Regions from separate parts of the Mesorhizobium sp. AA23 genome, predicted to be linked through region 3. Evidence: predicted binding sites of a transcription regulator. Region 3 holds the regulator's gene; each other region holds the start of a gene.

Region 1 (10,371 bases), on a different contig from region 3:
CCTTACCACGATCGGGATGATGGCGACCATCAGCACCACCGGCAGGATGCACACCGTCACCGGGACCGACATCTTGGCCGGCAAGGCATGCGCCTTCTCCTCGGCAAGCGACATGCGCTTGTGGCGCATTTCGTCGGAAAAGACACGCAGCGCTCCCGACAGGCTGGTGCCGAGCTCCTTGGACTGCTGCAGGAGCGTCGCGAAGGAGCGCACTTCGTCGAGGCTGAGGCGATCGGCGAGCGCCTTTAGTGCATCGTCGAGGCTGCGGCCGGCCCTCAACTCCAGCGACACCAGCTGCAGGTTTTGGCTGAGCGACGGATAGGTCCTGGCGAGTTCCTTCGAGACCCGCTCAATGCCGGCCTCCATGCTCATGCCCGCGTCGGAGCAGACGATCATCAAATCCATGAAGTCGGGAAAGCCATTGCGGTATTCGCGCATCTTTTCCCGCACCTTCTGCGTCAGCACCAGGCCGGGCAGGAAATAGCCGGCCGCTCCCGACAGGATGATGAAGGTCCAGCGGCTGGTCACGGTCGATTCGGCGCTGGCCGCCCAATGGTTGACCAGGAATGCCCCAAGCGCCATTCCGACCAGCGCGGCAAAACGGATCAGGAAGAACGTACCGACGGCGCGCGGCTCCATGTAACCGGCCTGGATGAGCTTCATGCGCAGTCGCGCGACATTCTCCGGATCGCTCTTGGCATAGAATTCCTGCGCCCGCCTCACCGCCTTCTCGCGCACGGCGTTCGCGTTTTTCCTGGGTGCCGGCTCGTGCTGCTCGATCGGCTGCGCCGCCTCGACCTTCAGCCGGCGCTTGACCTCGTTGCGGTCGCCCTGCGCGACGACCAGCGGCCAGGCCACCGCGCCGCCGCCCATCACCAGCAGCAGCACAGCCACCGGCATCAGCGATGTCGGCGCTAGCGAGGCAAGGAAGCGGATGACCTCGTCCATTTCAGAACCTGAAATTCGACATCTTGAACATGATGGTATTGCCGAGCAGGAGCCACAGGATCGAGCCGCCCAGCATGTACCAGGTCTTCGGTATCCCCCACACCTCGCGGTAGAATTGCGGCATCAGCACCATGATGGCGGTGAACAGAAGCACCGGCACGGCGGTTAGGATATAGGCCGACATGCGGCCTTCGGTCGAAATGGCGCGCACCTTGCGCCGCAGCTTGCCGCGCTCGCGGATGGTCGACGACAGGCCGTCGAGGATCTCGCGCAGATTGCCGCCGGAGCTGCTCTGGATCGAGACTGCGGTGACGAACAGCGGCAGGTCCTCATGGCCGACGCGATCGAACAGGTTGTTGAGCGCTGAAACCAGGTCCGAGCCATAAGTCACTTCGTCGGCCACGACGCCGAACTCGGTGCCGATCGGATCGGCCATCTCGCGCGCCACCATCGCGATCGCCACCGGCACCGGGTGGCCGGCCTTGAGGCCGCGCGTGATCAGCTCCAGCGCTTCCGGCAATTGCATGCCGAAGCGCTTAAGCCGGCGCTTGCGCAGAAAACGCATCGCCATAACCGGCAAGACCGGCACCAGCACAGGAAGCAGGACCAGCCCGAACAGCAAAGGCAGGCCGTACCAGACGGCGAAAAGCGCCAGAGTGAACGCTGTCCCCGACGTGATCGTGAGGAATTTGGGCATCGGCATGATCATGCCGGACTGCGTGCGCAAGGCGCGAAAGCGATCGAAAGAAAGGAGGGGCGTGCCCTCTTCCATGCCGCGTTCCTTGCGCAGCTGGATCAGCACCTGCTCCTGGCTGATCTTGTTCTCCGCCAGCTTCATGCGGCGATTGATCGCCGTGCGCTTGTCGCTGCGGCCGGCATAGAGCAGGTAGCAGCCTTCGGCGATCATGATGCCGGTGAGCGCCGCCGCCGCGTAGACGGCGTAGATCGGGCTGAATCCCTCGAGCACCGGCTACTCCTGCGGCCGGCCGGGTTCGAAATACTTGCCCGGAAATTCGATGCCCATGTTGCGCAGGTCCTCGAGGAAGCGCGGTCGGATGCCCGTCGCCTCGAAATGGCCGACGATCTTGCCGTCCGCCTCCATGCTGGTGCGCACGAAGCGGAAGATCTCCTGCATCTGGATGACGTCGCCTTCCATGCCCGTCACTTCGGCGACGCTGGTCACCTTGCGCTTGCCGTCGGACAGGCGCGTCAGCTGCACGATGATGTCGATGGCGCTCGCGATTTGGCTGCGGATTGACTGCACCGTCATCGGCATGCCGGTCATGCCGAGCATCTGTTCGAGGCGCGATATGGCGTCGCGCGGCGTATTGGCGTGGATGGTCGCCATCGACCCCTCATGGCCGGTGTTCATCGCCTGCAGCATGTCGAAGGCCTCCTCGCCGCGGCACTCGCCAAGGATGACGCGGTCGGGCCGCATGCGCAGCGCGTTCTTGACCAGATCGCGCTGCTTCAGCTCGCCATGACCCTCGATGTTTGCCGGGCGCGTTTCCATGCGCGCGACATGCGGCTGCTGCAGCTGCAACTCGGCGGCGTCCTCGATGGTGATCAGGCGCTCGTCCTCGGGAATGAAGGCTGACAAGGCATTGAGCATCGTCGTCTTGCCGGTGCCGGTGCCGCCGGAGATGATCGTCGTCTTGCGCGCATGCACGGCCGCCGCCAGCACCTCGGCCATGTTCTGGGTGATGGCGCCGAACTCTACCAGTTTGTGCAGGCCGAGCTTGTTCTTGGAGAATTTGCGGATCGATACCAGCGGCCCGTCGACGCCGACCGGCCTGATCGCGGCATTGAAACGCGATCCGTCGAGCATGCGGGCGTCGACCATCGGCTGCGATTCATCGACGCGGCGGCCGACGGCCGCGACGATTTTATTAATGATCCGAAGCAGATGCGCCTCGTCCTTGAACGGGATATGGACCTGCTGCAGCTTGCCTCGCTTTTCGACGAAGCAGTTCTGATGGCCGTTGATCAGGATATCGTTGATCTCCGGATCCTTGAGCAGCGGCTCCAACGGGCCGAGGCCCACCATCTCGTCGACGATGTCGTCCACCAGCGCGTCGAGCTCGGCGGTGTTGATCGCCATTCGCTCCTGACGCGTCTTTTCCGAGACGAACTCATGCACCTGGCGGCGCATTTCGTCCTTGGGCAGCCGCTCCAGCGCGACGAGGTTGATTTCTTCGAGCAGCATACGGTGGATGCGCACGCGCGCGTCGAGCACCTTGTTGGCGCTCTTTGCGGGTGCTGCTTCCAGCTTCGGCGGCGCCGGCTTGCGGGTCGTCGGAATGACCACGGCGTGATGCGCAACGGGCGCGGGTTCGGGCGCCCGCAGCGGACGGACATCGCGATTCTGCAGGTTGGAGAAGCGACTGCTCATCCTGATTTCCTCTTCAAGAGGCCCTTGCCGAGGCCGAACAGCGACTTCGATTTTGCCGTCGTCGCCACGGCCTCCTCGGGCAGGATGATTTTCTTCAGGTCATTCACGACATTGGCGTTCGCATCGATGTCGTGCAGCGGCACGCCGCGGTCGACGGCCTCGCGCACCAGCCGGTAGTTGTTGGAGATACCGCCGACGAAGTGCTCGCCGAGGATATCCTGGACGTCGGCCTGCTTGATGCCGCTGTCGAACATCTTCTGCTCGAAACGGTTGACGATGACGTTCGGCTTCACTTCCTTGCCGGCCGTCTCGTAGATGGCCTGGATGAGACGCTGCGTGTGGCGCAGGCAAGGCACCGTCATCTCGGCCACGATATAGAGCTTGTTGGAGCCGAGCAGCACCGTCTCGGTCCACGGGAACCAGGTGCGCGGCATGTCGATGACGACATTGTCGAAATAGGCCGAGACGAGGTCGAGCATGCGCACCACGACATCGGTCTTGAACGAGCGCATTTCCGAAGGGCGCGTCGGCGCCGCCAGCACGCAGAGCCCGCTTGCATGCTTGGACAGCATGACGTCCAGCAGCTGCCGGTCGAGACGTTCGGGCTGGTTCTCGATTTCGGTGATGTCGAAGCGCGGCTCGAGGTCGAGATATTCGGCGCAGGCGCCTTGCTGGAAATTGAGGTCGACCACGCAGGTCGAGGCGCCGCGCGTCACCGAATGGTGCAGCTGGAAGGCGGTCTGCAGGGCAAGCGTGGTGGTGCCGACACCGCCGGCGGCCGGCATGAAGGTGTAGATTTGCGATTCAGTGTTTTCCTCCCGCCCCGGCCCTTGAAGCGCGCGAATGACGGAACGCACCAGATCGGCGGTGGTGATCGGCTTTACCAGGAAGTCGGCGACTTGGAGCTGCACCAGGATGCGCACCGCCGCCGCATTGAATTCCTGCGTGACGACGACCACCGGGACGCGGCCTTCGATTCGGCGCATGATGCGCTGCAGCGACTCGATCTCTTCGAGCTTGGCCGCGTCCATGTCGACAATGACGGCGCCGAAATCGGTCTCCTGGACCTCGCCGCGCAGTTCGTTGACGCTTTTCTCGACCGTCAAAAGCTCGATGACCTCGGATGTAGCGAAAGCCGTCCGCGTATCCTGCGAAAACGCCCGATCGGTCGAAACGAGCAGGATCTTCTTGGTCTTGGTGCCCGATGCCATGGTCGTCAGCCCATCAGTCTGCTGTCGTTGATACCGATGTCGTTGAAGCCGGCGCCGCGCCGGCCTTCGCGCCCGCGGCATTGGCCGTGGAGCTCGTGCTCGGAGCCGGCACCAGGAGCCTGGTGTTCTGGACGCCGTACTGCCAGGGGTCGACCATCTGCATGGCTGTGTTGGACGCCTGGGCGTTGCCGGCGGCCGGAGACACGCCTTCGGTGCGCACATAGTCGTCGCTGGTGCAGCCGGAGAGCGCGCCGGCGAGCAGCAGAGCGATGCAAGGAGCCAGACGCATGGCTTCAGTCCTTCGGCAGATCGAGGAAATGGCCTGACGTGGTCGCCGTCACCGGACGGGCCCCGCTGCCGTCGGCCAGTGCCAAGGGGCGCTTGGGAGCGGAAGCGTCGACTTCCTCGGTGTTGTTCAGGAAGTAGTCGGCATTGCTTGGCGGCCGCGTTCCGTCGGTGGGCTCGACCATCTTCTTCGACGGGTCAACCGGTTTGACCAGGTAGGGCGTGACGATGATCACCAGATCGGTCTCGCGCCGCTGATAGGATTTCGAGGAGAACAGCGGACCGAGAACCGGCAGCTTGCCGAGCCCCGGCAGGCGCGAGGTGGTGATGTCGTTCTGCGACTGCAGAAGGCCCGCGATCATGAAGCTCTGGCCGTTTTTCAAGTCGACCGACGTCTTGGCGCGACGCACGATGAAGGCAGGAATGGAAATGCCGCTGCTGACTTCGATCGACGCGGAGGGATCGATCGACGAAACTTCGGGCGCGATATCGAGGCTGACCAGTCCACCCTTGAGCACGGTCGGCGTGAAATCAAGACCGACGCCGTATTTCTTATAGCTGACGCTGATCTTGCCGTTGTCCTCGGACACCGGGATCGGGAACTCGCCGCCGGCAAGGAAGCTCGCGGTCTGGCCCGAGCGGGCGATCAGGTTGGGCTCGGCCAGCCGCCGGGCGAGACCGCGCTCTTCCAGCGCCTTGATGGCGATGTCGATCGAAACCCCGTTGGAAAGCAACCGGCCGATGATCTCGCCGGTCCCGGCGGTCGGTACCGTGCCCGGGTCGATGATGACGTCGCGACCGCCGACGCCGAAGGCAAAGTTGGCCCCGTATTTGGCGCCGAGATCCTGTCCCGCCTGCCGGTTGATCTCGACGAAACGGACATTGAGCTGAACCTGCTGCGAGGACGAGATGTTGACCGAGTTGATCACTTCCTCATTGCCGGAGAAGCGCGACGCGATCTTGCTCGCCTTGTCGGCCGCGACCGCGTCTTCCGCCTCGCCCGAAAGCACCACGCGGCCGTTGGCCGAACCGACCTTGATCTTGGCATCCGGCACGCTGGCGCGGATGGTGTTGGCCAGTTGGTCGGTGTCCAGCGTCACCTCGATGTCGATGGTGCCGACGAGCTGCTTGTTCTGATCGAACAGCGCGATGCCGGTGGTGCCGAGATTGTTGCCCAGCACATAGAAGGACTTGTCGGTCAGCGGATTGACGTTGGCGATCTCCGGATCGCCGATGACGATCTGATAGAAGGCCGCGTTCGTCATGATCGTCTTGGGCTTGCCCTTGGCGACTTTGATCGAGGCGTTCTTGGTCGCCGAGACGTATACGACGTCGTTGTTTGCCTGGGCCGGCGCTCCAAAGGCCAGCATTCCGGCGGCTGCCAGAAAGGCGCCCGCCACCATAGCACGCAGAAGGCGCCGCCCTCTCGTCGTCCGTTCTTTGTTCAACACAGGCATTGTCCCGTTCCCGGCCGGTCCCCACCGGCTATTGTTCTTGTTCCTTGGAAGGAACGACGTCTCCGTCGGCGGGCTTGGATGGAACCTTGTATTCCTCCACCTTCGTGCCACGGGACACGATCACCGTCTTGAATTTTGGCTCCTCCGGCTCCTTCGCCACCGCCTTGACCAGCGAGGCGGCGCTTGCCTCGGCGCTCGCGGCAACCGAACCGCCGAAGGAAGAGATGGTGGTAAGCCCGTTGCCGCTGGCGCTGGCATCGGCGGCGGACCGCAAAGACAGCGACAAGGAGCCGACGGTGCGGGCGAGCGCTACCTTCTGCGCCCCTTCGTTGGTGACCTCGAGGGTCACGGAATTGGCGACCTGCGGCTCGGTCTTGCGCTCGTCCGCGCCCTGCCCGACCGAAAGCACCTTGGCGTCGGACACGACGATTTCGGACGTGACCGTCGAGCCGGCTGCCCCTTGCGCGTTCTTGGACACTTCCTGGATTTCGCCGGCATCGCGCGTCAGCACGACGTCGACCCGGTCGCCCGGCGTGATGAAGCCGCCGACGCCGGCGATCTCGTCGGTGCGGATGGTGACTGCCCGCATGCCCCGCGACAGCATGTTGGAAAGTGTGGCGCGGCCATTCGGTCCCGACAGCTTGGCGAGCAGCACCGGCTCGTTGACCTCGATCGGCGACAGCACGACGCGGCTGCCTTCGGCCAGCAGCTTGTCGACGGTCGGGAAGGCGCCTTGCGGCAGAGAATCCTGCGGCCACGGAATTTCGGTGAGTTGCGACCGGTCGAGCTGCATGCCGTAGCGCAGCGGCGCATTCGCCACGACGATGGTCTTGAACTCGACTTTGGGCTCGTGCGGCACCACGATCGATGCCGTCTTCTGCTCGGACTGGGCCCTCGCCTGGCTTTTGACCCAGAAGTCCGCGGCAAAGATCGAGATCGCGCCGAAAACGGCTGCGATGCCGATCATGGTTATGGCCCTGCCCTTCACAACGAAACCCCTGACGCCCCGTGGTCTTTTGCCGTTGAGGCTCACGCTAGGCGTTAATGTTAAAGAATCAGGAATCCGAAGGGGTGGAGCCCGCCCTATTTCCGGCGGCTTGGTTATCGAATGGTTTTGGAATAAGAGACAGTTTGATCCCTGAACGGAACAGGAACTCGTTCGCCCGCCAAAAGCGTGGCAGTATCGAGGAGTGATTCGCAGTACCGGACTTAATGGCTAGCATGGACGACACCAGCGATCTTTTCGGCAACCCGGAAAAGCAGCCCCAGCAAGTACGCGCGCCCTCGCGGCCGGCCGATCCGCTGGTGCAGGCCGCGAAGCGCTCGGCCGCCGCCCGCGACGGCAGCGAGAGCTACAGCGCCGCCGACATCGAGGTTCTGGAGGGGCTGGAGCCGGTGCGGCGGCGCCCAGGCATGTATATCGGCGGCACCGACGACAAGGCGATGCATCATCTCTTCGCCGAGGTGATCGACAATTCGATGGACGAGGCGGTGGCCGGCCACGCGACCTTCATCGACGTCGAGCTTTCGGCGGACGGATTTCTTACCGTCACCGACAATGGCCGCGGCATTCCGATCGACCCGCATCCGAAGTTCAAGAAGCCGGCGCTCGAAGTCATCATGACGACGCTGCATTCGGGCGGCAAGTTCGACTCCAAGGTCTATGAGACCTCCGGCGGTCTGCACGGCGTCGGCGTATCCGTCGTCAACGCGCTGTCCGATCACCTCGAGGTCGAGGTCGCGCGCGGGCGCCAGCTCTATCGCCAGCGCTTCTCGCGCGGCGTTCCGGTGAGCGGGCTGGAGCACCTCGGCGAGGTGCACAACCGCCGCGGCACCAGGACCCGCTTCCATCCCGACGAGCAGATCTTCGGCAAGGGCGCCTTCGAGCCGGCCCGGCTCTACCGCATGACTCGCTCGAAGGCCTATCTGTTCGGCGGCGTCGAGATCCGCTGGACCTGCGATCCCTCGCTGATCAAGGAAAAGGATCAAACTCCGGCCAAAGCCGAGTTCCATTTCCCGGGCGGCCTCAAAGACTACCTCAAGGCCACCCTCGGCGACGAATTCCAGGTCACGCGCGAAGTCTTCGCGGGCAAAAGCGACAAGCAGGGCGGCCACGGCTCGCTGGAGTGGGCGGTGACCTGGTTCGGCGGCGACGGCTTCCTCAACTCCTACTGCAATACGATTCCCACTCCCGAGGGCGGCACGCATGAGGCGGGCTTCCGCAACGTGCTGACGCGCGGGCTTCGCGCTTATGCCGACCTCATCGGCAACAAGCGCGCCTCGATCATCACGACCGAGGACGTCATGATCTCGGCCGCCGGCATGCTGTCGGTATTCATCCGAGAGCCGGAATTCGTCGGCCAGACCAAGGACAGGCTGGCCACCATCGAGGCGATGCGCATCGTCGAAACCGCCATCCGCGACCCGTTCGACCACTGGCTGGCCGACAACCCGCAGGAAGCCTCGAAGCTTCTCGAATGGGTGATCGCGCGCGCCGACGAGCGTGTGCGCCGGCGCCAGGAAAAGGAAGTCTCGCGCAAGAGCGCGGTACGCAAGCTGCGCCTGCCGGGCAAGCTCGCCGACTGCACGCAGAACGCCGCGGCCGGCGCCGAGATCTTCATCGTCGAGGGCGACTCGGCCGGAGGCTCGGCCAAGCAGGCGCGCGACCGCGCCAGCCAGGCGGTGCTGCCGCTGCGCGGCAAGATCCTCAACGTCGCCAGCGCCGGCAACGACAAGCTTGCCGCCAACCAGCAGATTTCCGACCTGATCCAGGCGCTCGGCTGCGGCACCCGCTCGAAATATCGCGACGAGGACCTGCGCTACGACCGCGTGATCATCATGACCGACGCCGACGTTGACGGCGCGCATATCGCTTCGCTTTTGATCACCTTCTTCTACCAGGAGATGCCGAACCTGATCCGCGGTGGCCACCTCTATATGGCCGTGCCGCCGCTCTATTCGATCCGTCAGGGCGGTAAGGTGGCCTATGCGCGTGACGACGCGCACAAGGACGAATTGCTGCGCACCGAATTCACCGGGCGCGGCAAGGTCGAGATCGGCCGCTTCAAGGGCCTTGGCGAGATGATGGCCTCGCAGCTCAAGGAAACCACGATGGACCCGAGGAAGCGCACGCTTCTCAGGGTCGACGTGATCGATGCCGAGCAGGCGACCAAGGACGCCGTCGACGCGCTGATGGGCACCAAGCCCGAGGCCCGCTTCCGCTTCATCCAGGAACGTGCCGAATTCGCCGAGGCCGACGTGCTGGATATCTGAACGCGGACTGGTCCATAACAGGCTCCGGCACGGAGACTTGCATGTGACCTGGACGCGGCTGAAGGATCTAGTCGGGACACCGTTAAGTGAGTTGACCCAGCCGACGCGTTCGGACTGGATCTTCGCGCTGCGAACGGTTTCTGCCGGGCTGATCGCGCTGCTTGCCGCTTACGCCTTAAAGCTCGATCATCCGCAGTGGGCGATGATGACCGTGTTCATCGTCGCGCAGCCGGTCGCCGGCATGGTGCTGGCGAAAGGCTTCTACCGCCTGCTCGGTACGCTGGCCGGCGGCCTGGCGGCGATCGGCATCACATCGCTGTTCGGCACCAATCCCTGGCTCTTGGTGACGGTGCTGGCACTATGGATCGGCGTCAGCACCCTCGTTTCCTCGCTGCTGCGCAATCCGGAAGCCTATGGCGCCGCCCTTGCCGGCTATACAGCGATGATCATCAGCCTGCCGGCATTCGGGCAGGCGCATCTCGTCGTCGATCTCGCTGTCGCGCGCTGCGCGGAAATTGTGCTCGGCATCGTCTGCGCCGGCGTCACCAGCCGGCTGATCCTGCCGAAGCTCGCGGCGGACGCCATCATCTCCAGGCTGAAACGCAGCATTCTCGATCTCGCCGACTACGCCTCAGGCGCCTTTTCCGACGGCGATCCGGCCGGTCTTGCCGCTCTCCAGCGCAAGCTGATCACCGATGCCCAGACACTTGCCGAAATGCGCACCTATGCGCGCCTCGAAGCGCCGAGCTTCGCGACCCGCGCCCATCCGGTCCGGCGCACGATCGGACAGCTCCTGTGGGCGCTC
Region 2 (10,371 bases), on a different contig from region 3:
TTCGGTTGCCCGGCGGGCGCCACGGGATGACGTTGGCAATATAGGCCGATGTCCGGTCGAGGCCGATCGCTGCCAGCATGCTGTCGAGCAGCCGTCCGGAGCGGCCGACGAAGGGCAGCCCTTCGAGGTCCTCGTCGCGGCCCGGCGCCTCGCCGACGAGCATCAGGTCGGCATTCGGGTTGCCGTCGGCGAAGACCAGGTTCTTGGCGGTGAATTTGAGATTGCAGCCGTCGAACGCCGCCATCTGCTGGCGCAGTTCGTCAAGCGTCGAGGCGCTCGCCGCCAGCTGCCGCGCGAGCTTGATCTGCCCCTCGTCGGGGACCGTGGCGGTGGTGAGCGTCGGGCGCCGCGGCGCATCGGGCACTTGGCTTGCGTCAAGTCCCGTCGATGCCGCCGGCCGTTCCGCCGCCCGGCCTGCCTCCAATCCGGGCTCCGATGCCGGCCGCTCCAGGGGCATGCTTTCACGCGCGGTTGCGGCCTGCGCCGGCGCGCGCTCGGCTTGCTTCGGCTTGGCCTCGGCGAAGCGGTTGACAGGTGTGTCTTCCAGCGCCTCGTCAACGCCGGCGATGGCATAGAAGGCCAGCAGCTCTGCGATATCGATCGGGTTGTTGGGGGAGGCGGCAGTCATGGCGCCACCATCGTCCGCGCGGCAAAGATTTGCAACCGCCGGGAATTCGCCATTCAGCGCAATGTCTGTCAGCCCGTCGGTATGCGCGGATCCTGCACTAGGAAAAATGTCCAGCGCGGCGTGTAGTCGGTGATCAGGAACTCGAACGTCGCCGTCTTCAGCGGGTCGACCTTGCCGTTCTTGAACAAGAGCCGGTCATAGGGTTCGAACTGGCGGTCGAAATCGGCGAAGTTGCTCGAGACGATGTTGTCGGGATTCTTGTTGCGCTGGTCGAAGGAGAGACCGTCGCCGAACACGCTCGGCTGGTCGAGGATTTCCTGCAGCTCGAACTGGAACTCGACCCAGGGCAGGGAGCTGTTGTTGAGCACGTCGATGCGCATGTACATAACCCCATTGGCCACGTTGCCGGCCCTGCCGAAGGCTTCGATCGGCCGGATCGCGCGGATGGTCAGCGTCACTGGCGTCGCCGAATTCAGCTCCTCGGTGATGACCAGCGGGTCATCCTTGGTGCCAATTCCGGAAGCGCCGGTGATGCGGAAGCCGCCGAGCTCGTCGGAAAAGGAGTAGGCGCCGGCCGCCCAGACTTTTTGCGGATCGGCCTGGGCGGCGCCGAGCGAAAAGAGGAGCGGAAGAACCGCGCGGCAGAGCACGCCGAGCGTGAAGAGTAAGCGCTTCAATGAAAAGCCGATTGGCTCGGGAGTGCGCATGGGGCCAAGTATTGCCGATAAGCAAGCCGTCGAACAATTAAAAACGTGCCGGACAGGCCTGGCCTTCCAACTGCATGGCCCTGGCCTATGCTTCGCCGTCGCCTGTCCGATGGCCGTTTCGTATGGAACACCGCGACTTTTTGTCGAAATCGGCTTTGTCACGTCAGCGCCGGTTTCGCGTCGCGAATTGATGCGCTATGCAGCGCGTGAGCCAGCAAAATGCGAGAATAGGGCAAGCCAGCGAGGGGCAGATGAGCGAAATCGAACGCGAGAGCATGGAATTCGACGTGGTCATCGTCGGCGCCGGTCCGGCCGGCCTTGCCGCGGCGATCCGTCTGAAGCAGCTCAACCCCGACCTTTCCGTCGTCGTGCTGGAAAAAGGCGGCGAGGTCGGCGCCCATATCCTGTCCGGCGCCGTCGTCGACCCGATCGGCATCGACCGCCTTTTGCCGGGCTGGCGCGAGGAGGAAGGGCACCCTTTCAAGACGCCTGTCACCGACGATCATTTTCTGGTGCTCGGCCCCGCCGGGTCCTTCCGCCTGCCCAACTTCCTGATGCCGCCGCTGATGAACAATCACGGCAATTACATCGTCTCGCTCGGCAATGTCTGCCGCTGGCTGGCGACCAAGGCCGAGGCGCTCGGCGTCGAGATTTATCCGGGCTTTGCCGCGGCGAGCCTTGTCTACAACGAAGCCGACGCCGTGACCGGCGTGATCACTGGCGACATGGGCGTCGAGAAGGACGGCACGCATGGCCCGGCCTACGCCCCCGGCATGGCGCTGATGGGCAAATACGTGCTGATCGGCGAGGGCGCGCGCGGCTCTTTGGCCAAGCAACTGATCGACAAATACCAGCTTGCCGACGGCCGCGAGCCCGCCAAATTCGGCATCGGTCTCAAGGAACTCTGGCAGGTCAAGCCTGAGAACCACAAGCCGGGGCTGGTGCAGCACTCCTTCGGCTGGCCCCTCGACATGAAAACCGGCGGCGGCTCCTTCCTCTACCATCTCGAAGACAACCAGGTGGCGGTCGGCTTCGTCGTCCATCTGAACTATAAGAACCCCTGGCTCTCGCCCTTCGAGGAATTCCAGCGCTTCAAGACTCATCCGGCGATCAGAGGCACCTTCGAGGGCGCCAAGCGGATCGGCTATGGCGCGCGCGCCATTACCGAGGGCGGCTGGCAATCGGTGCCGAAGCTTTCATTCCCGGGCGGCGTGCTGATGGGCTGCGCGGCCGGCTTCGTCAACGTGCCCCGCATCAAGGGCTCGCACAATGCGGTGCTGTCGGGCATGCTGGCGGCCGAGCATGTCGCGGACGCCATTGCCGCCGGCCGGGCCAATGACGAGCTCGCCTCCTATGAAGACGCCTGGCGCGGCAGCGACATCGGCAGGGACCTGAAGAAGGTGCGCAACGTCAAGCCGCTGTGGTCGCGCTTCGGCACCATCGTCGGTGTCGGCATCGGTGGTCTCGACATGTGGCTGAACACGCTGTTCGGCTTCTCGCCCTTCGGCACGCTGAAGCACGGCAAGGCCGACTATGCGACGCTCGAGCCCGCCTCCAAGCACCAGAAAATCGCTTATCCGAAGGCGGATGGCGTCTTGACCTTCGACCGGCTCTCCTCGGTGTTTTTGTCCAACACCAACCATGAGGAAAATGAGCCCGTGCACCTCATCGTCGGCGACATGGCGCTGCAGCAGCGTTCCGAGCACGACGTGTTCGCCGGGCCATCGACCCGCTACTGCCCGGCCGGCGTCTATGAGTGGGTGGACAAGGACGGCAATGCCGCTGCCGACCCGTCCGCCAAGGACGTGCGCTTCGTCATCAACGCGCAGAACTGCGTCCACTGCAAGACTTGCGACATCAAGGACCCGAACCGGAACATCAATTGGGTGCCCCCGCAAGGCGGAGAGGGGCCGGTCTACCAAGGCATGTGAGCCCCACGTCTGGCCGCGCCGGCTCGCCAGCCGCCATCCTGCGGCTGGCGAGAGCCGGGTAACAGGCGGCACCTACGAGCAATACCGGTTGCGACGGCGCAACCTCAAGGCTGTTGAATCCGCTGCCTGCTTGTGTTCCCTTTCCCTAAGGATAGGGAGGAGACGGTTATGCGCATGGCGGTTCTGACATGCCTTGTCGCTCTCGGCGCGCTCTGCGCGCCGCAGGCTTCGGCCGGCACCAGGGTGCTGGTCCAGACGCGCACCTATGACATTGCCGGCAATTCGGGCGCGGCGCTCATCGAGGCGATGGGCAGCAAAGGTCCCAAGCACGGCTTCATGACGCATGCCATCGCCCAGACCGCCTATACGGCCGACTGGGAGCTTGGCGTTATCCAGGACAAGGGCTCGTGCCGGATACGGCAGGCAAACGGAACGCTCAGTCTCTTCTACACTTTCCCCCGCTTGGCGTCGCCAGCCACGCCTGCATTGAAGAAGCGCTGGAACCGGTTCTTCGCCGGCGTGCGCGCCCACGAGGGAACCCATGGCCGCATTGCCCGGGAAATGATGCGCGTCACCGATCGCTCGATCACCGGTCTTAGGGTCGCTAACGACCCTTATTGCTACAAGGCGCGCAGCGAGGCGCGCCGGCGCATCCAGGCCGTCTATGCCGAATACGAGGCCAGGCAAAATGCCTTCGATGCCCGCGAGCACCGCGAAGGCGGTCATGTCGAGCACCTCGTCGCTGCTTTGATCAGGCCTTAGCGGCACAAGCAGAAACCGGCGATGCGGCGGGAAGCAATGCGACGCTAACCGCCCGTGTTGCCAAGTTGTGCGTTTGCCGCCAGCGCCGACTGATGCTCGTCCTCGGGCTGTCGGCCGTCGGACCGCAACGAGAACTCGATCAGCACCGGCAAGTGGTCGGAACCGGCGTCTTCCAGCCGCGTCGCCGAGTGGATGGTCACGGCGCCCTTGCTGAACACCTGGTCGATCGGCAGGCCGGCGAAGCGCCGGATGAAATCCGGTAGCTTCCGATGGATCCAGGTCGGCCCGGCCGACGGCATAACGCTCAGTCCGCCGAGCGAGGCGACACGACGCACTGCAGCGCTCCACGGCACGGCGTTGCAGTCGCCGGCCATGATGGCGGTTTCGCCGAGCGCGGCAAGCGGCCCCGCCAGCTCGCCGATCTGCCAGTACTGCTCGCGCGGCCACGGCCAGCTCAAATGGATTGCCGCGACATCGACGCCGGTGCCGCCGAAATCGATCGTGGCGGTAGCCATCGCGCCGCGCGGCTCGCAATGCGGCGCCGTGCCGGCGGCAAAAGGCCGTCGCGAGAGCAGCGCGACGCCGAACACGCCGTTGGGGTAGGGGCAGAGGATGCGGTACGGATAGGCGCCGGTGATATAGCCGAGCTCTCTCGTCCACATTCCCGACACCTCGTCGAGGGTGATCACATCAGGGTTGGTGCGGCCGATCAGCGACAGCACCTTCTTGGGCGTCGGATTGTCGAAGCGAAGATTGATCTGCAGCAGGCTATAGACGATACGGTCGGCAGGTTTGGCGACCGCCTGCTGCGGCCACAACCTGGGCAGCGCGCTGGCCGTCGTGGCGAGGCAGGCGAGGGCGAAGAGCAGCGCTGCTGCCGCCTGCAGCCGGTAGGAACTGGCAAGCAGCGCCACCGCCAGCAGCGCCGTGAGCACGCTCAGGTGAATACGAAAATGCGAGAACGAATCGAGGGCCGGATGCAGCGCGCCGAGGAATCCGGCCAGCAGCGCGGCCGTGAGTGCCGTCATCGCCAGGAATGCCACCCCAGCCGTCATGTTTGAGCGCGCGCCGCCTGTTGTCATGGTCAGTCGTGTTCTGCCGAATGTCGCCGGCATCTTTTTGCAGCGACATACTCTCGCTCAGGCCTGCTTATCGGCAAAATTGCGGCCCGGGCAAGACGATGAGTTGCCTCGGCTACTGGAAAGCAGTCTCGGAGAAGCTTCTCAACTTGCGCGAATGCAGCCGCTCCATCGGCATTTCGGCCAGCTTCTCCATCGCCCTGATGCCGATGGTGAGGTGCTGCGCCACCTGCCGCTTGTAGAATTCCGTCGCCATGCCGGGCAGTTTCAGTTCGCCATGCAAAGGCTTGTCGGAGACGCACAGCAGCGTGCCGTAGGGCACGCGGAAGCGGAAGCCGTTGGCGGCGATCGTCGCCGATTCCATGTCGAGCGCGATGGCGCGCGACTGCGAAAGGCGCTGCACCGGTCCGCGCTGGTCACGCAGTTCCCAGTTGCGGTTGTCGATGGTGGCGACGGTGCCGGTGCGCATAATGCGCTTGAGATCGTAGCCGGAAAGTCCCGTTACCTCGGCGACCGCTTCCTGCAGCGCCACCTGGATCTCGGCCAGCGGCGGGATCGGCACCCAGACCGGCAGGTCGTCGTCGAGCACATGATCCTCGCGCACATAAGCATGGGCCAGCACATAGTCGCCCAGTGCCTGCGTATTGCGCAGGCCGGCGCAGTGGCCGAGCATCACCCAGGCATGTGGCCGAAGCACCGCGATATGGTCGGTGATGGTCTTGGCATTGGACGGGCCGACGCCGATATTGACCATGGTGATGCCGCCATGGCCCGACTTCTTCAGGTGGTAGGCCGGCATTTGCGGCAGGCGCTGTGGCGGGGTGCCTTCGCTCGCCGCGCCGGCCCCGGCCTTAGTCACGAGGTTGCCCGGCTCGACGAATTCGCTGTAACCGCCGCCGCCGCTCTCCATCAGCTCGCGGGCCCGCGCCACGAACTCGTCGATGTAAAACTGGTAATTGGTGAACAGCACGAAATTCTGGAAATGCTGCGGGCTGGTCGCCGTGTAGTGCGTCATGCGGTGCAGCGAATAGTCGATGCGCTGGGCCGTGAACGGCGCCAGCGGCCTCGGCTCGCCGAACGCCACCTCGAAAGTGCCGTTGGCGATCTGGTCGTCCGTGCCGTCGAGATCCGGCACGTCGAACAGGTCGCGGATCGGCCGCCTGATCCGCTCGGCAGCCGTGCCATCGACATAGGTGCCCTCCAGGAAGGCGAAATGCAGCGGGATCGGCGTCGTCGATTCCGACACCGTGACCTGGACGCCGTGATTGCGCATGATGAGCCGAAGCTGCTCGACGAGATAGTTCTCGAACAGCTTTGGCTGGGTGATGGTGGTGGCAAAATGCCCGGGCGTCGGCATATGGCCGTAGGCCTGGCGCGAGTCGATCTGCGTGAACGAGGTGGTGGTGACGCCGATCTGCGGATAGAAGGCCCGGTAGCGCCTGCTCTCGTCGCCGCCGGCGGCGAGCTTGGCGAAGGAATCGCGCAGGAATTTGGTGTTGCGGTCGTAGAGCGCCTCCAGCGCCGCGACCGCCTTCTTGGCGTCGTCAAAACTCTGCCTGCCGAAAGGCTCCGGCATGACGACCGATTCGATGGCTTGGGGGTAGATTCGCTTTTCCATGGCCCAATATAGGGATTTGGAAGAGCGCTTGGGAGGGGGAGGCGGGCGCGAAGCCCGCCTTGCGGAGTATTTTTCTCTGGCCGTGTCAGCCACGCTGCAGGCTGACCAGCAGCACGAAGCCGATGCCTGCCTTCTTCGGCGTTGGCGCCTCGATGACCGAACCGGCGTCGGCGCGCATCATCGGCACCGCCAGCACAGGAGCGGCAAGCACCATCAGGATGAGCATCGCCCGCGGCAGGAGCCGAAGAGCTTTGAGGGTGGAGGCAGCGATGCGGTTCATGGTGGTCGTTCCGGTTTCGAGTATTGGTCGTTTCAGCGGCCGAAATGGTTCATGCAGTCCAGCCGGCAGGTATCGGCCATTCGCGGTGAGCGCGCCGGACGGCCGGCTTCGGCCACGAGGATGGCGAAGAACATGCCGAACAGGCTCATCAGCAGGCAGACGATGGTGAAGCGGCGGACAAGCATTGGTCTCTCCTTCAATGGCGAGGAGAATGCCCGAACGCCTCTGAACCGGTTCTGAGACCGATATTCATCTGCCGTTCAAATTGGCTGATGGGGTCATGACCGGCCGAAGGCCTGCGAAGTGCCTTGTCCAGCGTTGCGCTCAGAAACGGCGCTCAAAAAGAAAACGGGGCGCCGGGCCCCGTTTTTGTATCGTCATCCGTTCGACTGTCAGAGCTTGTGCCAGGTCTGGGTCTTGCAGATCAGTCCGCCCAGAACGCAGCCGCTCATCTTTAGCGAGGTGCCGGAAAGCGTCGCCTTGCCGGAATAGGTCTTGTCGGTTTCGGGGTCCGTTATGGTGCCGGTGTACTTGTTGTCGCCGGCCGCCTTGAAGGAGCCGATCGTCTTGCCGGCATATTTGCCGGACTTGAGCGTGATGGAAAACGCCCCGCCGCCGGCGATCGCCGCCGTCGATCCGGCCTGCGTCTTCCAAGCGCCCTCGATCGGGTCGGCCGACGCGGCGCCTGCCATCATCAAGGTGGCCGCCAGGGCCAGGCTGACTTTTCGAAACATGCTTGTCCTCCCTTTAGGGTTCCGGCGGGCCTCGTCCCGCCTCTCTGTCCCTTACGCAAACGTAAAGCTAATCCAGCCATCGCCAAAACGAAAGCCGTGCCGCGACGGAAGCTTGTAAGGATTTCGGCCGCGTCGGTCGCTGGAAATGAACGGATGGCGAAAAAGGCTTCGGTTTCCGTGGTTAGCGAAGTCTTGATTCCCGCGCCTCAAATTTTCGACGAATTTGGCGCAGATCGGCTGAATTGCTGGATTCCTATGCTTAACGGTTCTTCGCGTTTACCTCTTGTTTTAGCTTTGTTTTCTTCAAATTAAGCAAGCCATTTAACGACGGATTCAAGGCGAGCCGTCATCCTCGAAAGCATCGAAAGAGCGGCCCGCCCAGGGGAATTCCAGGGACAGAAGGAGGCAGCTCTCGGGAGCAGACAGGGGATTGAAATGGCACGCTTTGAAATGCTTGAAGCCGGCTTCGGCGCCATGGGGGCAACTGCCCAGGCCGACATTCTTTTCGAACTGGGCATGATGTATGCGACCGGCCGCGATTGCGAGACCGACGTCATTGCCGCCCACAAATGGTTCAACATCGCCGCGATCAAGGGATCGCTCCGCGCCGCCGAGCTGCGCTCGGAATTGTCGGCATCGATGTCGAAGGCCGAGATCGCCAAGGCGCTGCGCGAAGCGCGCGAATGGATGACGATGCACTGATTTTGCGGGGTAAGGGCCGGAGCTCTTAAGGGACAAGGCCGCAAAAGGCCGGTTAACCAGACCAAGAACGCGGCAGGTCAACGAACTCAAGCCGTGCGACAACACAGGGAAGCGAGCGGGTTCAGGTGCGCGGGGCGCCGGGAAGCTCGACTGCAAAAGCCGCGACCGGCCGGGACAAGGCCGGCGCGGCTTTTGCATTTGCGCAGTCTCCGGCTGTATGGGAACGGCGGCTTGGCCCAAGAACTCCCCGTCGGAATGAACCAAATCCCGATACATTGTGCTCTCGACAGTTCCGGCGAAGGGTGAAATTGTCCCGGCTCTCTGGAAGAAGCGTGGCCGGAACGGCCGCGCGCAAGTGGAGGAGTTCTATTGTCATGAAAAGATTGGGTATTTTGAGCGCGGCCGCATTGGGCCTGACGATGAGCGCATCGGTTGCCTTCGCCGACGACATCACGATTTCGGTGGTCGGCCCGATGACCGGGCAGCTCGCCAACATCGGCGACCAGTTCAAGCAGGGCGCGCAGGCCGCGGCGGATGCCATCAATGCCGCCGGAGGTGTCAACGGCAACAAGATCAAGATCGACATCCAGGACGACCAATGCGATCCGAAGCAGGCCGTGTCGGTCGCCAACCGTATCGTTGCCAACGGCGTCAAGTTCGTCGACGGCCATGCCTGCTCGGGCTCGAGCATTCCCGCTTCCGCCGTCTACGCCGAAGCCGGCACCCTGATGATGAGCCCGGCCTCGTCGAATCCGGAACTGACCGACGCCGCGGCCAAGGCCGGCTGGCCGACGATCATGCGCCTCTACACGCGTGACGATGCGCAGGGCGCTTTCATCGGTCCATGGATCGCCAAGAAATATGCCGGCAAGAACGTCGTCGTCCTGCACGACAAGAGCGCCTACGGTCAGGGCGTTGCCGATGCTGTCAAGGCGACCATGAATGCCGGCGGCCTCAAGGAGGTCGACTATGAAGGCATCAATGCCGGCGAGAAGGACTATTCGGCTTTGGTCACCAAGCTGAAAGAGCTCAAGGCCGACGTCGTCTATTTCGGCGGCTACCATCCGGAGGCCGGCTTGATCCTGCGCCAGGCAGCGGAGCAGAACGTCAAGTTCCAGCTGATCATGCCGGACTCGATCGCCTCGCCGGAATTCTGGCAGATCGCCGGCCCGGCCGGTGAAGGCACAATGTTCGTCTTCCCCTCGGATCCGCAGTCGAAGCCGGAAGCGAAGGAGGCCGTGGCCAAGATCAAGCAAGGCGGCTTCACACCGGAAGGTTTCACGCTGTTCTCCTATGCAGTGATCCAGGCGGTGGCCGAAGGCGTCAAGCGCGCCGGCACCGACGACCCGGCCAAGGTCGCCGAGGCGCTGAAGGACGGCAAGCCGATCAGCACCGTGGTCGGCGACGTGATCTTCGACGAGAAGGGCGACCTGAAGAACGCCAGCTACGACATCAACCAGTGGCACGACGGCAAATACGCGCCGATCAAGCCGTAATTCGTTCTGCAGATCGATTGGAAATGGCCGGGATTTGTCCCGGCCGTTTTCGTATGTGCCTTGGCACTGATTTGGAGGCCAGTTCGGCGCTCTACGGCGCCCCCCTGGAGTTCTGCCGCCCCAGCCAGTTTGTCCCGTTGCCGATCCAAGGCGACCGGCAGCTCAGCCCCGTGCGTCCTCGAACCGCACCAGCACCGTGCCGTCGCTCACTTGCGCGCCTTCGGCCGCGATCTCGGCAATCACCCCATCATGGGGTGCGGCGATCGTGTGCTCCATCTTCATCGCTTCGAGGATTAGGAGCGGCTGGCCCTTGATAACGGTATCGCCCGCTGCCGCGCGCACCAGCTTGACCAATCCCGGCATCGGCGCGCGCAGGCTGTCCGACGCGGCCGCGGCCTCATCCGCCTTGGCCAGCGGATCCGGCACCGTGAATG
Region 3 (10,371 bases):
GGCATTGCCCGAGGTCGAAGCCGGTGCCCTGTCGAGGATGTCGATCGGCTTCTCACCGTAGCGGGCAAGGATGGAGAGCGCGAGCGAGGTCACGAAGAAAGCCGCGGCCAGGATCGCAGTCGCGCGGGTAAGCGCGTTGGCTGCGCCCCGCGCCGTCATGAAACCGGAACCGCCACCAATGCCGAGACCGCCGCCTTCGGAGCGCTGCAGCAGCACCACGCCGACAAGGGCGAGCACGACCATAAGATGAACGACGATCAGTACCGTTTCCATAATTTATCCTGGCGAGGCCTTGCGCGGCCGCGCATACGACCGGTGATTTGGAGGCGGCTCCTTACAATGCTTTGGCGGCATTTCCAAGCCCGTGGCCGGGAATATGGGGAGCAATGCGGCCATTGCAACGATTTGGGCCGCGCCCCTGCCGCCGTCTGCGGCTATGACATGTGCATATAGGCTTCGGCAATGGCGAGGAAGTCGGCCGCCTTCAGGCTGGCGCCGCCGACCAGCGCGCCATCGACATTCTCGACGCCGAGCAGCTCCACAGCATTGGACGGCTTGACCGAACCGCCATAGAGAATGCGCATTCTGGCCGCGGCATCGCCGAGCAGCGCCGTCAGCTTGCCACGGATATGGGCATGCGCCTCGGCGACGTCGGCCGCGGTCGGCGTCAGGCCGGTGCCGATGGCCCAGACGGGCTCGTAAGCGATGATGGTGTTGGCGGCGGTGGCGCTCGCCGGCACGGAACCGTCGAGCTGCCGCGACAGGACATCGAGCGTCGCGCCGGCTTCACGCTCGGCGCGCGTCTCGCCGATGCAGATGATGGCCACCAGCCCTGCCCGCCAGGCGGCCGAAGCCTTGGCATTGACGATCGCATCGTCATCGCCGCATTGCTCGCGCCGCTCGGAGTGGCCGACGATGACATGGCTTGCGCCGGCATCCTTCAGCATCTCGGCCGAAATCTCACCCGTATAGGCGCCGCTCTCCTTGGGGTGGCAATCCTCGCCGCCGGCGCGAACCGGTGTCCGCGAAAGGATCTCTGCGGCCTGGTGAAGCAAGGTGGCCGGAACGCAGACCAGGGCTTCCGTCTCCGCATCGAGGCCGCTCATGAAGCCGTTGCCGATCATCCTCAACTCGTTGAGCGAGGCGCTGGTGCCGTTCATTTTCCAGTTGCCGGCAACGAGCGGACGGATTCCAGGGGTCATGGCGTCGAGTTCTCCAGGCAACATAAGGCAGCGCCCTCACTACCAAAATCGGGCCACAAAGCAATCGACAGTGGGCCGGAAGGACGCTATTGCGCTTGTTTCAGAGTCGGCGCATGCGAAAATGCGCAAAGATCGGAAGTGGGCATGCTTGGTATTTTGAGAAGCGCGGCGGGCACCTGGGTCGCGAAAGCTTTGCTGTCCTTGCTGGTGGTGAGCTTTGCCGTCTGGGGTATTTCCGGGCGCCTGTCGGGAAGCTTGGCTGGCCATCATTCGGTGATTACCGCCGGCGGCACCACGGTTTCGATCAACGAATACCGCCTCGCCTACGATCGCCAGATCAACCTGCTGTCGCAGCAATATGGCCAGCGCATCACGCATGAACAGGCTAAGCTGCTCGGCCTCGACAACCAGGTCCTGGCGCAGCTCGTCTCCGGCGCCGTTCTCGACGAGCAGGCTCGCAAGCTCGGGCTTGGCCTTTCCAAGGACCGGCTGGCCGAGCTGACGCGCGAGGATCCGGCCTTCAAGGGTCCAGGCGGCCAGTTCGACCGCAGGACCTTCGAATATCTGCTGAGCCAGATCGGCATGCGACCCGAGGACTATCTGAAGAACCGCTCGCAGGTGGCGGTCCGCCAACAGATCGTCGAGGCGATTTCCGACGGCCTCAAGGCGCCGCAGACCTTCCTGAAGGCGGTCGCGCTCTATCGCGGAGAGGACCGCACGATCGACTATCTCGTCCTGCCGAAGACACTCGTCCAGCCGATCGAGGCGCCGTCCGACAGCGCGCTGAAAACCTATTTCGAAGCCAACAAGAAGAACTACGCCGCGCCGGAATACCGCAAATTCTCCTATATCCGGCTTGAGCCGCAGGACATCATGGACCCGACGGCGGTCACCGATCAGCAGGTCGCTGACGACTACAACAAGAACAAGGCGCGCTATACGACGCCCGAAATGCGCACCATCGAACAGCTGGTGTTCAAGACGCCGGACGCGGCCAAGGCGGCATTTGACTCCCTGAAGGCCGGCGCCACCTTCGACAAGATCGTCACCGCAGAGGGCAAGACGCAGGCCGACACCGTGCTCGGCACGCTGGCAAAGGACAAGATCGCCGACAAGGCGGTGGCCGACGCAGCCTTCTCGCTCAACGTCAACGAGGTCAGCCCGGTGGTTCAGGGCGCCTTCGGCCCGGTGCTCTTGCGCGTCACCGAGATCAAGCCGCAGGTGGTGAAGCCGCTTTCGGAAGTGTCCGACCAGATCCGCAAGGATCTTGCGCTCGGCGAGGCAAGCCGCGTCCTGCTCGACGTCCACGACAGCTACGAGGACACCCGCGCTTCCGGTGCCTCGCTTGCCCAGGCGGCCGACAAGCTAAAGCTCAAGGTCGTCACCATCGACGCCATCGACCGTACCGGCCAGCGGCCGGACGGCACGATCGTCAACGACCTGCCGCAATCGGCGGACCTCATCAAGGCCGTCTTCGAGGCCGAGCCGAACACCGAGAATGAAGGCCTGACCACTGCCGCCAACGGCTTCGTTTTCTATGAAGTCCAGTCGATCACGCCGGCGCGCGACCGCACGCTGGACGAGGTTCGCCAGAAGGTGGTGGCCGACTGGACCGCGGCCGAGACCGACAAGCGGCTCACCGCCAAGGCCGGGGAGTTGGAAAAGCGCCTCAAGGCCGGTGCGACGCTCGACGTGATCGCGGGCGAGCTTAAGCTCGAGAAGCAGACCAAGCGCGGCCTGAAGCGCGAAGCCGACGATGCCGATTTCGGCAAGGAGGGCGCGGCGGCCATGTTCGGCGTCGGCGAAGGCAGCACGGGCCTGATCCCCTCGCCCACCGGCGACGGTCAGATCCTGTTCAAGGTTGCCGAAGTCTTCGAACCTGCCGGTGCCGATGGCAGCTCTGTCCCGGAAGACGCGCAGAAATCTTTCAGCGCCGGCATATCCGACGACCTGCTAGATCAGCTGGTGGCGCAGCTGCAGTCGCAATATGACGTTCGTATCGATCCGGCCGCCGTTTCCCAAGCACAGACACGATGAGCGCGCTTAAGACATATATCGCCAAGGTCGCGACCGGCACCGCGCTCTCCTTCGAGGAAGCGCGCGAGGCCTTCGACATCATCATGTCGGGCGACGCGACGCCGGGGCAGATCGGTGGCTTCCTGATGGCGTTGCGCGTGCGCGGCGAAGCCGTGAGCGAGATCTCCGGCGCGGTCGCCACGATGCGCGCCAAGATGCTCCGCGTCGAAGCCCCGCGCGGCGCCATCGACATCGTCGGCACCGGCGGCGACAATTCGCACTCGGTGAACATTTCGACCGGATCGGCATTCGTCATCGCCGCCGCGGGTGTTCCGGTGGCCAAGCACGGCAATCGCGGCCTGTCCTCGCTGACCGGCGCGGCGGATGTGCTGATGGCCCTCGGCGTCAAGGTCGACATCGCACCGGAGACGATCGGCCGCTGCATCCAGGAGGCCGGCGTCGGCTTCATGTTCGCGCCAGCGCATCATCCGGCGATGAAGCATGTCGGTCCTGTCCGGGGCGAGCTCGGCACGCGCACCATCTTCAATCTGCTCGGGCCGCTGTCGAATCCAGCCGGCGTCGGCCGGCAGATGGTTGGCGTCTTCCTGCCCGAATGGATCATGCCGGTGGCTGAGACGCTGAAGGCGCTGGGTACCGATCATGCCTGGATCGTGCACGGCGACGGTTATGACGAGATCACCACCACGGGCGAGACGCAGGTCGCAGAGCTCGCCGGCGGCGAGATCCGCACCTTTACCCTCACTCCGGAAGCGGTCGGACTGAAGCGGCATAACAAAGAGGATCTGCGCGGCGGCGAAGCGGCCTACAATGCCAAGGCATTGCGCGATATGCTGGGCGGCGCTGCCGGCGCTTATCGCGACACCGTGCTGATGAATGCCGGCGCCGGGCTGGTGGTGGCCGGCAAGGCGACGACGCTCGGCGATGGCATCGAGGCAGCAGCGCAGGCCATCGACAGCGGCCGGGCGCTCGCGGTGCTCGACAAGCTCATCGAGATTTCGAACGGTTAGAATTTTGTCCGATATCCTGCGCAAGATAGAAGCCTACAAGCGCGATGAGATCGCCGCCGCAAAGCTCAGCGCGCCGCTTGCCGAGGTCAAGGCGAAGGCCAAGGATGCGGAACCCCCGCGCAGCTTCCTTGCGGCGCTTGAGGCCAAGCGGAAGGCCGGCGGCTTCGCGCTGATTGCGGAGATCAAGAAGGCCAGCCCTTCCAGGGGCTTGATTCGCGCCGACTTCGACCCGCCGGCGCTCGCCAGGGCCTATCAGCAAGGCGGTGCTGCCTGTCTTTCGGTGCTGACCGACGCACCGTCCTTCCAGGGCGCGCCCGGCTTTCTGACCGCAGCGCGCGCCGCCGTTGGCCTGCCCGCCCTGCGCAAGGATTTCCTCTTCGACCCGTATCAGGTTCATGAAGCCCGCGCCTGGGGCGCGGACGCGATCCTCATCATCATGGCGAGCGTCGACGACGCCTTGGCCAGTGAATTGGAAGTCACGGCCTTCGATCTCGGCATGGACGCGCTGGTCGAGGTGCATGACGAACAGGAGATGGAACGCGCGCTTCGCCTCTCGTCGCGGCTGATCGGCATCAACAACCGCGATTTGAGAACCTTCGAAACCAGCCTCGACGTTTCCGAGAGGCTTGCCGCCATGGTCCCGGACGACCGGCTGCTGGTCAGCGAGAGCGGCATCTTCACCCATCAGGACTGCCGCCGGCTGGAAAAGAGCAAGATCGGCACCTTCCTCGTTGGCGAAAGCCTGATGCGGCAGGCCGACGTGGCCGCCGCGACCGCCCTTCTGCTGACGGGCAAGGCGCCGGCCGAGGCCGTTTGAGGATGCCCGCGCTTACGCATCTCGGCGCCAAGGGCGAAGCCAACATGGTCGATGTCGGCGGCAAGGCCGAGACGACGCGCACGGCCATCGCCGAAGGGTATGTCACCATGCAGCCGGAAACGCTGGAGATGATCCTGGCCGGTGACGCCAAGAAAGGCGACGTGCTGGGCACGGCGCGCATCGCCGGCATCATGGCGGCCAAGAAGACGCATGAGCTCATCCCGCTTTGCCATCCCCTCCTTCTCACCAAGGTTGCCGTCGAGATCGAGCCCGACCACGCGCTCCCTGGCCTGAGGGTCAGCGCGCTTGCCAGGGTTACCGGCAAGACCGGGGTGGAAATGGAGGCGCTGACCGCGGCGTCGGTCGCCTGCCTCACCATCTACGACATGGCCAAGGCAGCGGACCGCGCCATGGCGATTTCCGGCATCAGGCTGGTCGAGAAGACCGGCGGCAAGTCGGGCGACTACAAGGCAGGTTCTTAGCATGGCTTTGCTTCCGGTCGCCGAGGCGCTCCAACGCCTGTTGGACGGCGCGACCGCGCTGCCAGGCGAAAGCGTGCCGCTGGCCGAAGCAGCCGGCCGGGTGCTGGCCGACCCGGTGGTGGCTCTGCGCACCCAGCCGCCCTTCAATGCGTCGGCGATGGACGGCTATGCCGTACGGGCCGCCGACGTAGCCTCGGCGCCGGCCCGGCTCTCCGTGATCGGCATGGCGCCCGCCGGGCGTGGCTTCACCGGCTCTGTCGGCAAGGGCGAGGCCGTGCGCATCTTCACCGGCGCGCCGCTCCCCGAAGGCGCCGATACCATCGTTATCCAGGAGAATGTCCGCGATCTCGGCGGCGGCGGCATCGAAGTGACCGAGCCGACCGTGGAGGGACGAAACGTCCGTCGCCGCGGCCTCGACTTCTGCGAGGGCGACCTGCTCCTTGAAAAAGGCCGCCAGCTCGATCCGGCGGCGCTTTCGCTGGCGGCATCGGCCAACCATCCGAGTCTCAACGTGGTGCGGCAGCCGCTGCTCGCCATCATCGCCACCGGCGATGAATTGCTGCCGCCGGGCAGCGCGCTCGGCCCCGACCAGATCATCTCGTCGAATGCCTGTGGCGTCACAGCTACGGCCCAGTCGGTCGGCGCGCGCGCGCTCGACCTCGGCATCGCCGCCGACCGCAAGGACGCGATCGCGGCCCTGGTCAAGAAGGCGGTCAAGGCCGGCGCCGACGTCATCGTCACGCTTGGCGGCGCCTCCGTCGGCGACCACGACTTGATCCATGACGTGCTGACCGGCGAAGGCATGCAGCTCGACTTCTGGAAGATCGCCATGCGTCCCGGCAAGCCGCTGATGTTTGGCCGGCTCGGCGACATTCGCTGCATCGGCCTGCCCGGCAATCCGGTCGCAAGCCTGGTCTGCTCGCAGCTGTTCCTGAAGCCGCTTCTGGCGCGGCTGGGCGGCCGGTCCTGCCGTCAGGAAATCCGCACGGCCCGGTTAGGCGTCGCAATGCACGCCAACGATCTCAGGCAGGACTATGTGCGCGCCGTGGTCCGCGAAGATGCGGGGGCGTTGATCGCAACACCGTTCGGCATCCAGGATTCCTCGATGTTGAGGATGCTCGCCGATGCCAATGGCCTGATCGTGCGCCAACCCTTCGCACCGGCGGCTGAAGCCGGCGAGGAATGCAGCGTTCTGATGTTACGCTGAACAAAACGTCAACACATTCACTAAACTTTAAACGGTTGCGGAACACAACTGGAACAGATAGTGTTTGTTCTGGGTTTGTTTTTCTGATTCTGGTTTCAGAACCCATGGGGGCCGCCATGCTGACGCGCAAACAACATGAACTGCTGATGTTCATCCATGAACGGCTCAAGGAAAGCGGCATTCCGCCGTCTTTCGATGAGATGAAGGAAGCGCTCGACCTTGCCTCGAAATCGGGCATCCACCGCCTGATCACGGCGCTGGAGGAGCGCGGTTTCATTCGCCGGCTGCCGAACCGGGCGCGTGCCCTTGAAGTGCTGCGCCTACCTGACTCGATCGCGCCCGGCCTAAATGCGGCGAAGAAATTCTCGCCGAGCGTCATCCAGGGCGGCCAAGGCAATCTCGGCCGCCAGATCAAACCCGCGGCGCCCGCCCGCACGCCGACGCCCAGCAATGACGACGACGCCGGTTCAGCCGTCTCCATCCCGGTGATGGGTCGCATTGCCGCCGGCGTGCCGATCGACGCCATCCAGCACCAGACGCATTCGATCACAGTGCCGCCGGACATGATCGCGGGCGGCGAGCACTACGCGCTCGAGGTCAAAGGCGACTCGATGATCGAGGCCGGCATCTTCGACGGCGACACGGTCATCATCCGCAACGCCAGCACTGCGAGCCCCGGGGAGATCGTCGTGGCGCTGGTCGATGACGAGGAGGCGACGCTGAAGCGCTTCCGCCGCAAGGGCGCCTCCATCGCGCTCGAGGCTGCCAATCCGGCCTATGAGACGCGCATCTTCGGTCCCGATCGCGTCAAGGTTCAGGGCAAGCTCGTCGGGCTCATCCGCCGCTACTGAGGGGCTGCGGCTTGGCTTTCGGCTTCTCGGGCTTCTTGTAAGGCGCCAACCCCCTCGCCTCACGCGAGTAGCGCCGCTGTTCGTGCCAAGGGCGGTACGGTTTTTCGACGGCGTATTGAATGGTTGCTCGCGCCGTCGCCGATTGCGGATCGAAGAAGACGGCGGCACTGCCGTCGCGCGCGAGCTGCCGCTTGGTGACAACGAGGACACGCGGATCGCGGCAGGGATTGTAGGCCGTGGCGTCGTTGATGACGATGAGGTCTGCGAAGTCGCAGGCAGGCCGGGCAGCTTCGCGTTTTTCGGCGAGCGCGACGATCGCGCCTGATGGATGCCGGCCAATGCAGAGATCGCCCGTGCAGTAAAAGGGCGATCCAGGCGGCAGGTCGACGGGATCGGCTATGTCCAGCGTGCCCTTGGCGAATGTCTCCGGCGGCACGATCGTTTCGGCCTTGAGCGCGCGTTTCCAGTTATCGGTGGTGAACTCGTTCGAGCGGGCACGATTGATGGCGAGTTCGCCGCCGCCGATCGGCATCGCCACCAGATGCGCGTCCTCCGAGATCAGCAGGTCGGGCGTGCGCACCTGCGGGATCATCATGACGGCCGCGGCAGCGAAAGGAATCGCGGCCAGCCTGAGCCACGTAGTCGCCATCGTGGCGATGACGAGCGCGATCGTCGCCAGCAGCACCGAATGGATCGAGATCAGGCCCACGGCATCGACCGGCGACCACTCCGAAATCCACGCCGAGATCGCGATCATCGCCGCCAGGCCCTTGCCCATCAAATAGAGGAAGGGCCCGTCGAAGCCGAACGGCATCATGACCGCGCTGGCGACGGCGAGAAACATCACGATCGTGACGATCGGCATGATCGCGAGATTGGCCAGCAGGCTAAGCGGCGAGACGCGCTGGAAATGCCAGATGGCAAACAGCGCCGTGGCACTTCCGGCAATGATCGACGTCATCGCGGCGCCACCTGCTCCGACTGCCAGTTTGTGCGACATGAACCGCAGGAACGAACGCTTTGCCGGCGGCGCTCTCACCTTGCCGGCGCGGTAGTCGGACCAGCCGGCATAGGCGCCGACAAGGGCGGCGGTTGCCGCGAACGACATCTGAAAGCTCGGGCCAACCACTTCATGCGGCGACACCAGGATGACGGCGATGGCCGAGATCGCCAAATTGCGCATCGTCAGCGCGGCGCGGTCGAAAAGCACGGCGATCAGCATCACGGCCAGCATGATGAAGCTTCGCTCGGCGGCGACCACCACGCCGGAGATGACGAGGTAGGCGGCGATCGACATAACCGCGATTGCCGCGGCATATTTCTTCACCGGCCGGCGTGACGAAAAATCCGGGAACAGCGCAAAGGCGCCGCGCAGCAGAAGCATGACCATGCCGGCGACCAGCGCCATGTGCAGGCCCGAAATCGAGATGATGTGATAGATGCCGGTCCGCCGCATCGCCTCGTTGATGTCCTCGGGAATGCCGGCGCGCACGCCGACGATCAGTGCGGCGGCAATCTCGCCTTCGGGTCCGCCGACGGTGCTTCTGATGTGGTCCGCAATATTTTCGCGCGCGTTCTCGATGGCTGAGGCGATGCTCGTCTGAGCGATCGGGTCGGTTGGCGGAATGAGTTTCGGGTCGCCGAGGAAAAATCCGCTGCCGCCGATGCCGGAAAAATAGCTGTCGAAGGAAAAATCATAGCTTTCGGGACGGACCGGCCCGGTCGGCGGCAGGAGCCGCGCGTAACCCGTCACCAGCGATCCGGCCTTCATGCCGGCCGGGATCCTGCGTGCCGAGAGCCTGACGCGATCCGGTGCGTAGCGCAGCTTTGGATGCGCGGTCGAGAGGAGATCGATGGTCAGCCTGACGCGGCCATTGGCCATTTCCTCGGCGATGACGACGCGGCCTGTCAGCCGCGTCTGGATTTCGGAGCCGAGCATCGGTGTAGCGGCGCGCCAGGTCTCGACCTTCGCGGCGACGAAGCCCAGCGCGCAAAACAGCGCCGCCATAAAGACCAGGTGTGTCTTCAGCCAGGGACGCGAAACCGCCGCGCATAGAGCCATCAGCGCCACCGCCGCCAGCGGTCTGTAAAGATCCGGCTCGGCGCTCAAGGAATAATAGAGTATCACGCCGGCGGCCAGGAACACCGGCACCAGGAGGAAGCCGATGCCGCGGTCGAGCTCGGTGGAGGCTGCCTCGGCCACACCCCGGCGAATCGCGGAAAACGAGGCACGGCGGAACCGCCTGCGGATCAAGTCGATCGCTGCCGGCGGAGGCGGCTTCACGACGGCGTCGCCGTCCGAAATCTCGGTGGCCGGACGCGGCACGGGAACCCAAACCGGTACTGCCTCAGCAGGCACGGTGTCGGCAAACAGCAGGCGCTCGCTCACGCCAGCCGTCGTCTTCTCGCCATCCTCCGCACCCCGGCCACGTCCAGCCATCGGGTCTGCCCCTTGCGCCCCAGACCTCCTATGCTACATGAACGCCCACCGCGCGAAAGTCCGCGCAATCATGCCCGCTTCAGAGCTTCTTCCGAGAGTTCCATGTCCGACAAGGTCGTCACCCGCTTTGCCCCCTCGCCCACCGGCTATCTGCACATCGGCGGGGCGCGCACGGCGCTGTTCAACTGGCTCTACGCCAGGCACACGGGCGGCACGATGCTGCTGCGCATCGAGGACACTGACCGCGAGCGCTCCACCGAAGCGGCGACAGCCGCTATCCTGGACGGGCTGACCTGGCTCGGCCTCTCATGGGACGGCGAGGCCGTGT

The links. Region 3 encodes LexA, which represses DNA repair genes until DNA is damaged. Its sites were predicted from a motif close to TGTTCNNNNTGTGTTCNG; they were not measured.
Region 1: a site for LexA is predicted at 7,432-7,449, ahead of parE (DNA topoisomerase IV subunit B). Genes of this name have one in related genera too.
Region 2: a site for LexA is predicted at 8,024-8,041, ahead of A9K66_RS05910 (sel1 repeat family protein). Genes of this name have one in related genera too.

Annotation. Positions count from the first base shown of each region.
Region 1 is NZ_LYTP01000029.1:24,778-35,148, reverse strand. Features, by position in the region: gene A9K66_RS22755 (type II secretion system F family protein) at 1-948, opposite strand, end outside; gene A9K66_RS22750 (type II secretion system F family protein) at 950-1,915, opposite strand; gene A9K66_RS22745 (CpaF family protein) at 1,919-3,340, opposite strand; gene A9K66_RS22740 (response regulator/pilus assembly protein) at 3,337-4,551, opposite strand; gene A9K66_RS22735 (hypothetical protein) at 4,565-4,840, opposite strand; gene A9K66_RS22730 (type II and III secretion system protein family protein) at 4,845-6,206, opposite strand; gene cpaB (Flp pilus assembly protein CpaB) at 6,322-7,260, opposite strand; gene parE (DNA topoisomerase IV subunit B) at 7,515-9,566, shown strand; gene A9K66_RS22715 (FUSC family protein) at 9,610-10,371, shown strand, end outside.
Region 2 is NZ_LYTP01000004.1:84,690-95,060, forward strand. Features, by position in the region: gene A9K66_RS05870 (uracil-DNA glycosylase) at 1-628, opposite strand, end outside; gene A9K66_RS05875 (hypothetical protein) at 697-1,335, opposite strand; gene A9K66_RS05880 (electron transfer flavoprotein-ubiquinone oxidoreductase) at 1,587-3,266, shown strand; gene A9K66_RS05885 (DUF922 domain-containing protein) at 3,435-4,028, shown strand; gene A9K66_RS05890 (endonuclease/exonuclease/phosphatase family protein) at 4,073-5,056, opposite strand; gene A9K66_RS05895 (AMP nucleosidase) at 5,223-6,683, opposite strand; gene A9K66_RS05900 (hypothetical protein) at 6,811-7,005, opposite strand; gene A9K66_RS30675 (hypothetical protein) at 7,038-7,190, opposite strand; gene A9K66_RS05905 (DUF2147 domain-containing protein) at 7,398-7,739, opposite strand; gene A9K66_RS05910 (sel1 repeat family protein) at 8,175-8,441, shown strand; gene A9K66_RS05915 (ABC transporter substrate-binding protein) at 8,816-9,937, shown strand; gene A9K66_RS05920 (acetyl/propionyl/methylcrotonyl-CoA carboxylase subunit alpha) at 10,100-10,371, opposite strand, start outside.
Region 3 is NZ_LYTP01000002.1:116,345-126,715, reverse strand. Features, by position in the region: gene secG (preprotein translocase subunit SecG) at 1-273, opposite strand, end outside; gene tpiA (triose-phosphate isomerase) at 435-1,202, opposite strand; gene A9K66_RS04055 (peptidyl-prolyl cis-trans isomerase) at 1,347-3,239, shown strand; gene trpD (anthranilate phosphoribosyltransferase) at 3,236-4,246, shown strand; gene trpC (indole-3-glycerol phosphate synthase TrpC) at 4,248-5,063, shown strand; gene moaC (cyclic pyranopterin monophosphate synthase MoaC) at 5,066-5,545, shown strand; gene glp (gephyrin-like molybdotransferase Glp) at 5,547-6,752, shown strand; gene lexA (transcriptional repressor LexA) at 6,869-7,603, shown strand; gene A9K66_RS04025 (ComEC/Rec2 family competence protein) at 7,587-10,043, opposite strand; gene gltX (glutamate--tRNA ligase) at 10,146-10,371, shown strand, end outside.